Regions from separate parts of the Aeribacillus sp. FSL M8-0235 genome, predicted to be linked through region 2. Evidence: a T-box and tRNA genes for the amino acid it is inferred to sense, from the RefSeq annotation. Region 2 holds a T-box; the other holds one or more tRNA genes.
The links. A T-box is a leader RNA that pairs with one kind of tRNA and senses whether it is charged. The one in region 2 lies ahead of NSQ71_RS13525 (valine--tRNA ligase), so its partner is inferred to be a tRNA-Val.
Positions count from the first base shown of each region.

Region 1 (4,355 bases), 1.8 Mb from region 2:
GTATGAGTAGCGAAAGAGGGGTGAGAATCCCCTCCGCCGAAAGCCTAAGGTTTCCTGAGGAAGGCTCGTCCGCTCAGGGTTAGTCGGGACCTAAGCCGAGGCCGAAAGGCGTAGGTGATGGACAACAGGTTGATATTCCTGTACCACCTCCTCACCGTTTGAGCAATGGGGGGACGCAGGAGGATAGGGCAAGCGCGCGGCTGGATGTGCGCGTCCAAGCAGTTAGGCTGGCAAGCAGGCAAATCCGCTTGCCGGAAGGCTGAGCTGTGATGGCGAGGGAAAGGAAGTACCGAAGTTCCCGATTCCACACTGCCAAGAAAAGCCTCTAGCGAGGTGAGAGGTGCCCGTACCGCAAACCGACACAGGTAGGCGAGGAGAGAATCCTAAGGTGAGCGAGAGAACTCTCGTTAAGGAACTCGGCAAAATGACCCCGTAACTTCGGGAGAAGGGGTGCTCATCAAGGTGATAAGCCATGATGAGCCGCAGTGAAAAGGCCCAGGCGACTGTTTAGCAAAAACACAGGTCTCTGCGAAACCGTAAGGTGAAGTATAGGGGCTGACGCCTGCCCGGTGCTGGAAGGTTAAGGGGAGCGCTTAGCGAAAAGCGAAGGTGCGAACCGAAGCCCCAGTAAACGGCGGCCGTAACTATAACGGTCCTAAGGTAGCGAAATTCCTTGTCGGGTAAGTTCCGACCCGCACGAAAGGCGTAACGATCTGGGCACTGTCTCAACGAGAGACTCGGTGAAATTATAGTACCTGTGAAGATGCAGGTTACCCGCGACAGGACGGAAAGACCCCGTGGAGCTTTACTGCAGCCTGATATTGAATGTGGGTACAGCTTGTACAGGATAGGTAGGAGCCAGAGACGCGTGAGCGCCAGCTTGCGCTGAGGCGACGGTGGGATACTACCCTGGCTGTACTGACATTCTAACCCGCGCCCCTGATCGGGGCGGGAGACAGTGTCAGGTGGGCAGTTTGACTGGGGCGGTCGCCTCCTAAAAGGTAACGGAGGCGCCCAAAGGTTCCCTCAGAATGGTTGGAAATCATTCGGAGAGTGCAAAGGCAGAAGGGAGCTTGACTGCGAGACCTACAAGTCGAGCAGGGACGAAAGTCGGGCTTAGTGATCCGGTGGTTCCGCATGGAAGGGCCATCGCTCAACGGATAAAAGCTACCCCGGGGATAACAGGCTGATCTCCCCCAAGAGTCCACATCGACGGGGAGGTTTGGCACCTCGATGTCGGCTCATCGCATCCTGGGGCTGTAGTCGGTCCCAAGGGTTGGGCTGTTCGCCCATTAAAGCGGTACGCGAGCTGGGTTCAGAACGTCGTGAGACAGTTCGGTCCCTATCCGTCGCGGGCGCAGGAAATTTGAGAGGAGCTGTCCTTAGTACGAGAGGACCGGGATGGACGCACCGCTGGTGTACCAGTTGTCCCGCCAGGGGCATCGCTGGGTAGCTATGTGCGGAAGGGATAAGCGCTGAAAGCATCTAAGCGTGAAGCCCCCCTCAAGATGAGATTTCCCATCGCTAAACGCGAGTAAGATCCCTTGAAGATGACGAGGTAGATAGGTCCGAGGTGGAAGCGTGGTGACACGTGGAGCTGACGGATACTAATCGATCGAGGACTTAACCAAGAAAGAGCATCTATTCGTGAAGGAACCGTTATCTAGTTTTGAAAGAATTATGGACTTTTATTTACTTTGCATATGTCCTCTGGTGATTTTTGAATTGGAGGATTAGCTCAGCTGGGAGAGCACTTGCCTTACAAGCAAGGGGTCGGCGGTTCGATCCCGTCATCCTCCACCATACAGTATATCGATTCAGCTCAATTGGCAAAGCACGGTCGAGATATCGTCTTTCATGCTGCTTCATCGTACCAATTGAACTTTTCCTTGGACAAGATTTCTAAGATTGGAACGACGATCAAATGAAGCAAGACTGATTATTGATTGTTGTATTCATCATGCCGGTGTAGCTCAATTGGCAGAGCAACTGAATCGTAATCAGTAGGTTGGGGGTTCGATTCCTCTCGCCGGCATCATTAAAGGTGTTGCATATTGAGCAGGAGCTTTTAGATTAGTCGTCAGAGTAACGAGCAATGCTTCGACGAACAATCAGAGAGTTGTCCCGACGCATCCAGCGTTTTCGAGAAAACTGGCAGAGGAAGGGGCATATGACCGATTTTTAAGAAAAAATTACTTTATATGAGCCATTAGCTCAGTCGGTAGAGCAACGAGCAAGGCTTCATCGAATAAGCGACGAGTTGTCCCGACGCATCCAACATCCTCGAAAAGACTGGCAGAGGAAGGGACATCTGACAAATGAAAAATGGATTAGGAGAAAAAATTTTTTTATGAGCCATTAGCTCAGTCGGTAGAGCATCTGACTTTTAATCAGAGGGTCGGAGGTTCGAATCCTCCATGGCTCACCATTTTGACGCGGGTGTGGCGGAATTGGCAGACGCACTAGACTTAGGATCTAGCGCCTTACGGCGTGGGGGTTCAAGTCCCTCCACCCGCATAATACGCGGAAGTAGTTCAGTGGTAGAACACCACCTTGCCAAGGTGGGGGTCGCGGGTTCGAATCCCGTCTTCCGCTTTTCTCTGCCGGGGTGGCGGAATTGGCAGACGCACAGGACTTAAAATCCTGCGGTAGGTGACTACCGTACCGGTTCAAGTCCGGTCCTCGGCACCATATTTGCGCCCGTAGCTCAATTGGATAGAGCGTTTGACTACGGATCAAAAGGTTAGGGGTTCGACTCCTCTCGGGCGCGCCATATCGGGAAGTAGCTCAGCTTGGTAGAGCACATGGTTTGGGACCATGGGGTCGCAGGTTCGAATCCTGTCTTCCCGACCAGGGAATTTAAAGGGGGGCCTTAGCTCAGCTGGGAGAGCGCCTGCTTTGCACGCAGGAGGTCAGCGGTTCGATCCCGCTAGGCTCCATATTTAATTTGGCGGTGTAGCTCAGCTGGCTAGAGCGTACGGTTCATACCCGTGAGGTCGGGGGTTCGATCCCCTCCACCGCCATTTTTCGGACCTTTAGCTCAGCTGGTCAGAGCAGACGGCTCATAACCGTCCGGTCGCAGGTTCGAATCCTGCAAGGTCCACCATCTTTATTATATGGAGGAGTACCCAAGTCTGGCTGAAGGGGTCGGTCTTGAAAACCGAGAGGCGGGTCAAACCGCGCGGGGGTTCGAATCCCTCCTCCTCCGTCATTATTATCGCGGGGTGGAGCAGTCCGGTAGCTCGTCGGGCTCATAACCCGAAGGTCGCAGGTTCAAATCCTGCCCCCGCAACCAATGGTCCCGTAGTGTAGCGGTTAACATGCCTGCCTGTCACGCAGGAGATCGCGGGTTCGATTCCCGTCGGGACCGCCATTAATTATTGATTCAACAGCTGTAGGAGGAATTTTTCAAGTACAGCAGGTTGTGTCAATGAATTCTTTCTTTAATGATGGATTGTACATAATTTTTTATCGGAGTTTTACGGCTCGGTAGCTCAGTCGGTAGAGCAAAGGACTGAAAATCCTTGTGTCGGCGGTTCGATTCCGTCCCGAGCCATTGTTTTATTAATTGCGGCGACTGTGGCGAAGTGGTTAACGCACCAGATTGTGGCTCTGGCATTCGTGGGTTCGATTCCCATCAGTCGCCCCATTTGCCTATAGTAGAGATAGATAATATGGCATTGAAAATAAGTATTTATTTCTATTATCAGCTTATTATGCGGGTGTAGTTTAGTGGTAAAACCTCAGCCACGAGCAACACTTCAATGAATAATCTGCGAGTTGCCTCGACGCATTTACATCCTCGAACAATGCTGGAAGAGGAAGAGGCATGGAAAATGCGTGTTTATCATTTAAATAGAAAAATAAATATTTTCGTGCGGGTGTAGTTTAGTGGTAAAACCTCAGCCACGAGCGACACTTCAATGAATAATCTGCGAGTTGCCTCGACGCATTTACATCCTCGAACAGTGCTGGAAGAGGAAGAGGCATGGAAAATGCGTGTTTATCATTTAAATAGAAAAATAAATATTTTCGCGCGGGTGTAGTTTAGTGGTAAAACCTCAGCCTTCCAAGCTGATGTCGTGGGTTCGATTCCCATCACCCGCTTAATATGGGCTTGTAGCTCAGCTGGTTAGAGCGCACGCCTGATAAGCGTGAGGTCGGTGGTTCAAGTCCACTCAGGCCCATTGTTATTTTTTAAGCAGCTTAGTTGAGCAATTGACATTGTTGCAATTGTCAGTCAAAAGCTGCTCTATTTGGCAAAATGCCTTAAATTTTTTTTGTATTCCGCAGTAGCTCAGTGGTAGAGCATTCGGCTGTTAACCGAACGGTCGCAGGTTCGAATCCTGCCTGCG
Region 1 covers NZ_JBBOBW010000001.1:958,530-962,884, forward strand. The annotation lists rRNA gene NSQ71_RS04735 (23S ribosomal RNA) at 1-1,631, shown strand, start outside; tRNA gene NSQ71_RS04740 (tRNA-Val) at 1,728-1,803, shown strand; tRNA gene NSQ71_RS04745 (tRNA-Thr) at 1,963-2,035, shown strand; tRNA gene NSQ71_RS04750 (tRNA-Lys) at 2,353-2,428, shown strand; tRNA gene NSQ71_RS04755 (tRNA-Leu) at 2,436-2,517, shown strand; tRNA gene NSQ71_RS04760 (tRNA-Gly) at 2,524-2,595, shown strand; tRNA gene NSQ71_RS04765 (tRNA-Leu) at 2,603-2,691, shown strand; tRNA gene NSQ71_RS04770 (tRNA-Arg) at 2,697-2,773, shown strand; tRNA gene NSQ71_RS04775 (tRNA-Pro) at 2,777-2,853, shown strand; tRNA gene NSQ71_RS04780 (tRNA-Ala) at 2,867-2,939, shown strand; tRNA gene NSQ71_RS04785 (tRNA-Met) at 2,950-3,023, shown strand; tRNA gene NSQ71_RS04790 (tRNA-Ile) at 3,030-3,106, shown strand; tRNA gene NSQ71_RS04795 (tRNA-Ser) at 3,119-3,208, shown strand; tRNA gene NSQ71_RS04800 (tRNA-Met) at 3,219-3,295, shown strand; tRNA gene NSQ71_RS04805 (tRNA-Asp) at 3,298-3,373, shown strand; tRNA gene NSQ71_RS04810 (tRNA-Phe) at 3,484-3,556, shown strand; tRNA gene NSQ71_RS04815 (tRNA-His) at 3,574-3,649, shown strand; tRNA gene NSQ71_RS04820 (tRNA-Gly) at 4,037-4,107, shown strand; tRNA gene NSQ71_RS04825 (tRNA-Ile) at 4,114-4,187, shown strand; tRNA gene NSQ71_RS04830 (tRNA-Asn) at 4,287-4,355, shown strand, end outside.
Region 1: it encodes a tRNA-Val, which carries the amino acid that the T-box ahead of NSQ71_RS13525 (valine--tRNA ligase) is inferred to sense. The anticodon was not compared.

Region 2 (4,355 bases):
CCTCCTTGAACTCTCGAACATTTTCAATGAATTTGAATGGCCGGATGTATCATAAACGTTTTGATGGAAGAAAATCCGGGGCATACCCGGATTTGTTTTAGCCTTTCAGCTCCTGAAGTCGTTTTAACACCGCCTGCTGTTTTTCTAAATAGTCCTTTTCTTTTGCCCTCTCTTCTTCTACGACTTCTTTCGGTGCTTTTTTAATAAATCCTTCATTGGCAAGCTTTTTCTGAACGCGCTCGACTTCTTTATTCCATTTCTCTAATTCTTTTTCAAGCCGTTTGATTTCTTCTTCCACATTAATGAGTCCTTCAAGAGGAAGAAATACTTCTGCCCCGCTCACAACAGCTGTCATAGCCTTGTCAGGAGCTTCAATGTTTGTATCAATTGTTAATGAGCTAGGATTGCAAAATCTCTCTAAATAGCTGCGGTTTTTCTCCAACTGGTTTTTAACTTCTTCACTATGAGCATGAATGATCATATCCACCTGCTTCTTCATCGGCGTGTTCACTTCAGCGCGAATATTACGGACTGAGCGAATCACATCAACTAAAAGCTTCATTTCGTTTGCAGCTTTTTCATCAGAAAGCTCCTGACGTACAACCGGCCATGATGCAATTGTAATCGATTCTCCCTGATGAGGAAGGTGCTGCCAAATTTCTTCTGTTATAAACGGCATAAAAGGATGAAGGAGTCGCAATGTTTGATCTAACACATATGCCAAAATGGAACGAGTTGTCTTTTTCGCTTCCTCATCATTTCCGTACAGCGGAATTTTTGCCATTTCAATATACCAGTCGCAAAAATCATCCCAAATAAAATTGTACAGCACCCGACCGGCTTCGCCAAATTCATATTTTTCCGCAAGTCTTGTGACAAGCTCAATCGTTTCATTTAACCGTGTGAGAATCCATTTATCTACCACTGATTTTTTTCCGTTTAAATCAATTTCTTCATATGTTAAACCGTTCAAATTCATCAGTACAAAGCGGGAGGCGTTCCATATTTTATTGGCAAAATTCCACACGGCTTCTACTTTTTCAAAGCTGAATCTTAAATCCTGCCCTGGGCTTGAGCCGGTAGCTAAAAAGTAGCGCAAAGAGTCCGCACCGTATTTGTCAATAACATCCATCGGATCGACGCCATTGCCTAATGATTTGCTCATTTTTCTTCCTTCTGAATCGCGTACAAGTCCATGAATCAAAACATCTTTAAACGGTCTTTTCCCAGTAAACTCCAATCCTTGGAAAATCATCCGTGAAACCCAAAAGAAAATAATGTCATACCCGGTAACAAGGACATCTGTCGGATAATAGCGTTTATAATCTTTTGCCTCTTTATCAGGCCAGCCCATTGTTGAAAACGGCCATAAAGCAGAGCTGAACCATGTATCTAACACATCTGGATCCTGCTCCCAATTTTCAATATCTTTAGGCGGCTCATGATCAACATAAACTTCGCCTGTTTCCTTATGATACCAAGCTGGAATGCGATGTCCCCACCATAACTGACGGGAAATACACCAGTCGCGAATGTTTTCCAGCCAATGCAAATACGTTTTTTCAAATCGTTCAGGAATAAAATGAACTTTCCCTTCTGTTTTCTGAAGGTTCAAAGCAGCTTCGGCCAAAGGCTTCATTTTCACAAACCATTGAGTTGATAAATACGGCTCGATAACTGCTCCGCTTCGTTCACTATGGCCTACGGAATGGATATGCTCTTCAATTTTAAATAAAATTCCTTCCTCCTGCAGGTCTTTCACCAACTGCTTCCGGCATTCAAAGCGATCCATTCCTTCATATTTTCCCGCTTTTTCATTCATTGTCCCGTCTTCATTCATGACTAATATTCTTTCTAAATTGTGGCGGTTTCCGATTTCAAAGTCGTTCGGATCGTGTGCAGGAGTTATTTTTACTGCTCCTGAACCGAATTCCATATCGACATATTCATCTGCGACGATCGGAATTTCCCGTCCTGTTATTGGCAGCTTCACTGTTTTTCCGATTAAATGCTTATACCTATCATCATCAGGATGAACTGCCACTGCTGTATCCCCAAGCATCGTTTCCGGGCGAGTGGTCGCGACTTCAATATATCCGGATCCATCAGCCAGCGGATATTTTAAATGATAAAGTGCCCCTTTCACTTCTTTATAAATGACTTCGATATCGGAAAGGGCTGTTTTTGTCACCGGATCCCAGTTAATAATGTACTCTCCTCGGTAAATAAGACCTTTTTTATAAAGTGATACAAAAACCTCTCTTACAGCTTTTGAAAGACCTTCATCAAGGGTGAACCTCTCTCTTGTGTAGTCAAGACCTAGGCCTAATTTTGCCCATTGTTTGCGAATATGGTCTGCATATTCTTCCTTCCATTTCCATGTTTCTTCTACAAATTTTTCCCGCCCGAGATCATACCGACTTTTCCCTTCTTCGCGCAGTTTTGCTTCCACCTTGGCTTGTGTGGCGATTCCCGCATGATCCATCCCTGGCAGCCACAAAACATCGTACCCTTGCATTCGCTTCATTCGGGTAATAATATCTTGAAGAGTTGTATCCCATGCATGTCCAAGGTGAAGCTTACCGGTGACGTTTGGCGGAGGAATAACGATCGTGAAAGGAGTTTTCCCCTCATCATCTTTTGCTTCAAAAAATTTTCCCTCGAGCCAAAATGCATACCGATCCTCTTCAACCGTTTTCGGATCGTATTTTGGGGAAAGAGTGATTTGTGAATTCGACATATTTATGAAAACCTCCTTATTTTCATTCTAAAATATAAAAACTCCTTCCATCCTAAAAGGACGAAAGGAGATGTTTTCGCGGTACCACCTTTTTTCACAGATACGTCTGTGCACTTCTTTCAGGTAACGGCTAATGCCGGCTCCCTTTACTAAAAGCTTTCAAGGAAGCTGCTCCAGGGCGACTTTCCAACGGGATCTCCTAGGAAATCTTCCAGCTTGCGATTTCCCTCTCTGGAAGGAGTCGTTCGTTGTACTACTCCCCTTCAACACATTTTCACAAACTATATAAATTTCTATATTTAATAGTACTAAAAAATTGTTTTTTTCGTCAATATTTTCCCCATCTTCCTTAACCTTTAAACAAAAATCACAAAATGTTCTTTATTTCATAATATAAATTAACAAAGTTGAAGGTGATCAACATGAGAAAAAAAATAAAACCATACTATATTCAATCGTTTATTAAACAATTCCGATCTACTCTTGAACAGTTCATCGTTCCTTTAATGATTTTTCAGGGAATTCGAACAATCCTTTTACCAACTATGTTTGATATTATTTTATTAGCCATTTTACTATTTCTAGCAGCCGCGTTGTATATGGAACGGGGTTAAAGCTGACAGATCCCCCATTCATTCTGATGCCAATGAATCGTTTTCTAGTTTTTCATTCCATTTTAAAGCAATGTACCCGGTATTTTTCATTTGCCAGTATGCTCTTAACAGCTGTTTGCAATATTCTAATTCTCCCTTTTCGCTTTTCTTTTTTTGATATTGCCGGACAAGCTTTAATAATTTGGCTGGATAAGATAAATAGCTTACCAACAGCAATCTCTCAGTTTTTGTTAAAGGAAGCACTTTTTCGTAATCTGATATATATTGCACATTTTGATCACTAACGGTTGGTTCCGCTTCGGAGAGGTTCATAAACATTAAGAAAAGGTCATAAATTGGAGTAGCAAATGCTGCATCTTCCATATTAATAAAATAAATTTTCCCTTTTGGATCTAACAGAAAATGAGATAAGGAGACATTTACTTTGTTCAGTGCAATTCGCATGTGAGGGGATTGCTTTATTTCGTTATACCACTCATCAAGCTTCGCTTCAGCAAATAAGATGGCTTGCCTCGTTTCAAAATAATAACTGAAGACCGCCAATTCAAAAGGCGACATATACCATTTTTTTTCGATTTGTTCCATAAATGCTTCCAGCAGGTTGAAATTTCTCTTCCACTTGTTCTGAATCTGTTGATACACTTTTTCGAGCTGAACTTCAGGTATGTTGATTTCCTGTTTTGTTTTTTTATGGAGTTTCGCTAAGTGGTAAAAAAGGATTGAGGCATTTTTTTCATCAACGATTGAACCTTCCATCCAAGGCATTAAATAAAACGATTGCGTTGAGTCATTAACAAACACATTTCCGTTCGTTGTCCTATAAATCGGCACGATTCCTAAATATGGAAAGTCGTGAAAAATTGAATATAATTTTAGAATGTTTCTTTGCTTTTTAATCGTTGTTCGTTTTAAAGCATATGTTCTTTTTTCACAATGAATTTTCAAGACATTTTTTGTTTTTTTCTCTAAATAAATCGGTTTGATTGGATAATGCTGCAAAA
Region 2 covers NZ_JBBOBW010000001.1:2,753,419-2,757,773, forward strand. The annotation lists gene NSQ71_RS13525 (valine--tRNA ligase) at 98-2,740, opposite strand; T-box leader at 2,794-3,016, opposite strand; gene NSQ71_RS13530 (hypothetical protein) at 3,163-3,354, shown strand; gene ysxE (spore coat protein YsxE) at 3,373-4,355, opposite strand, start outside.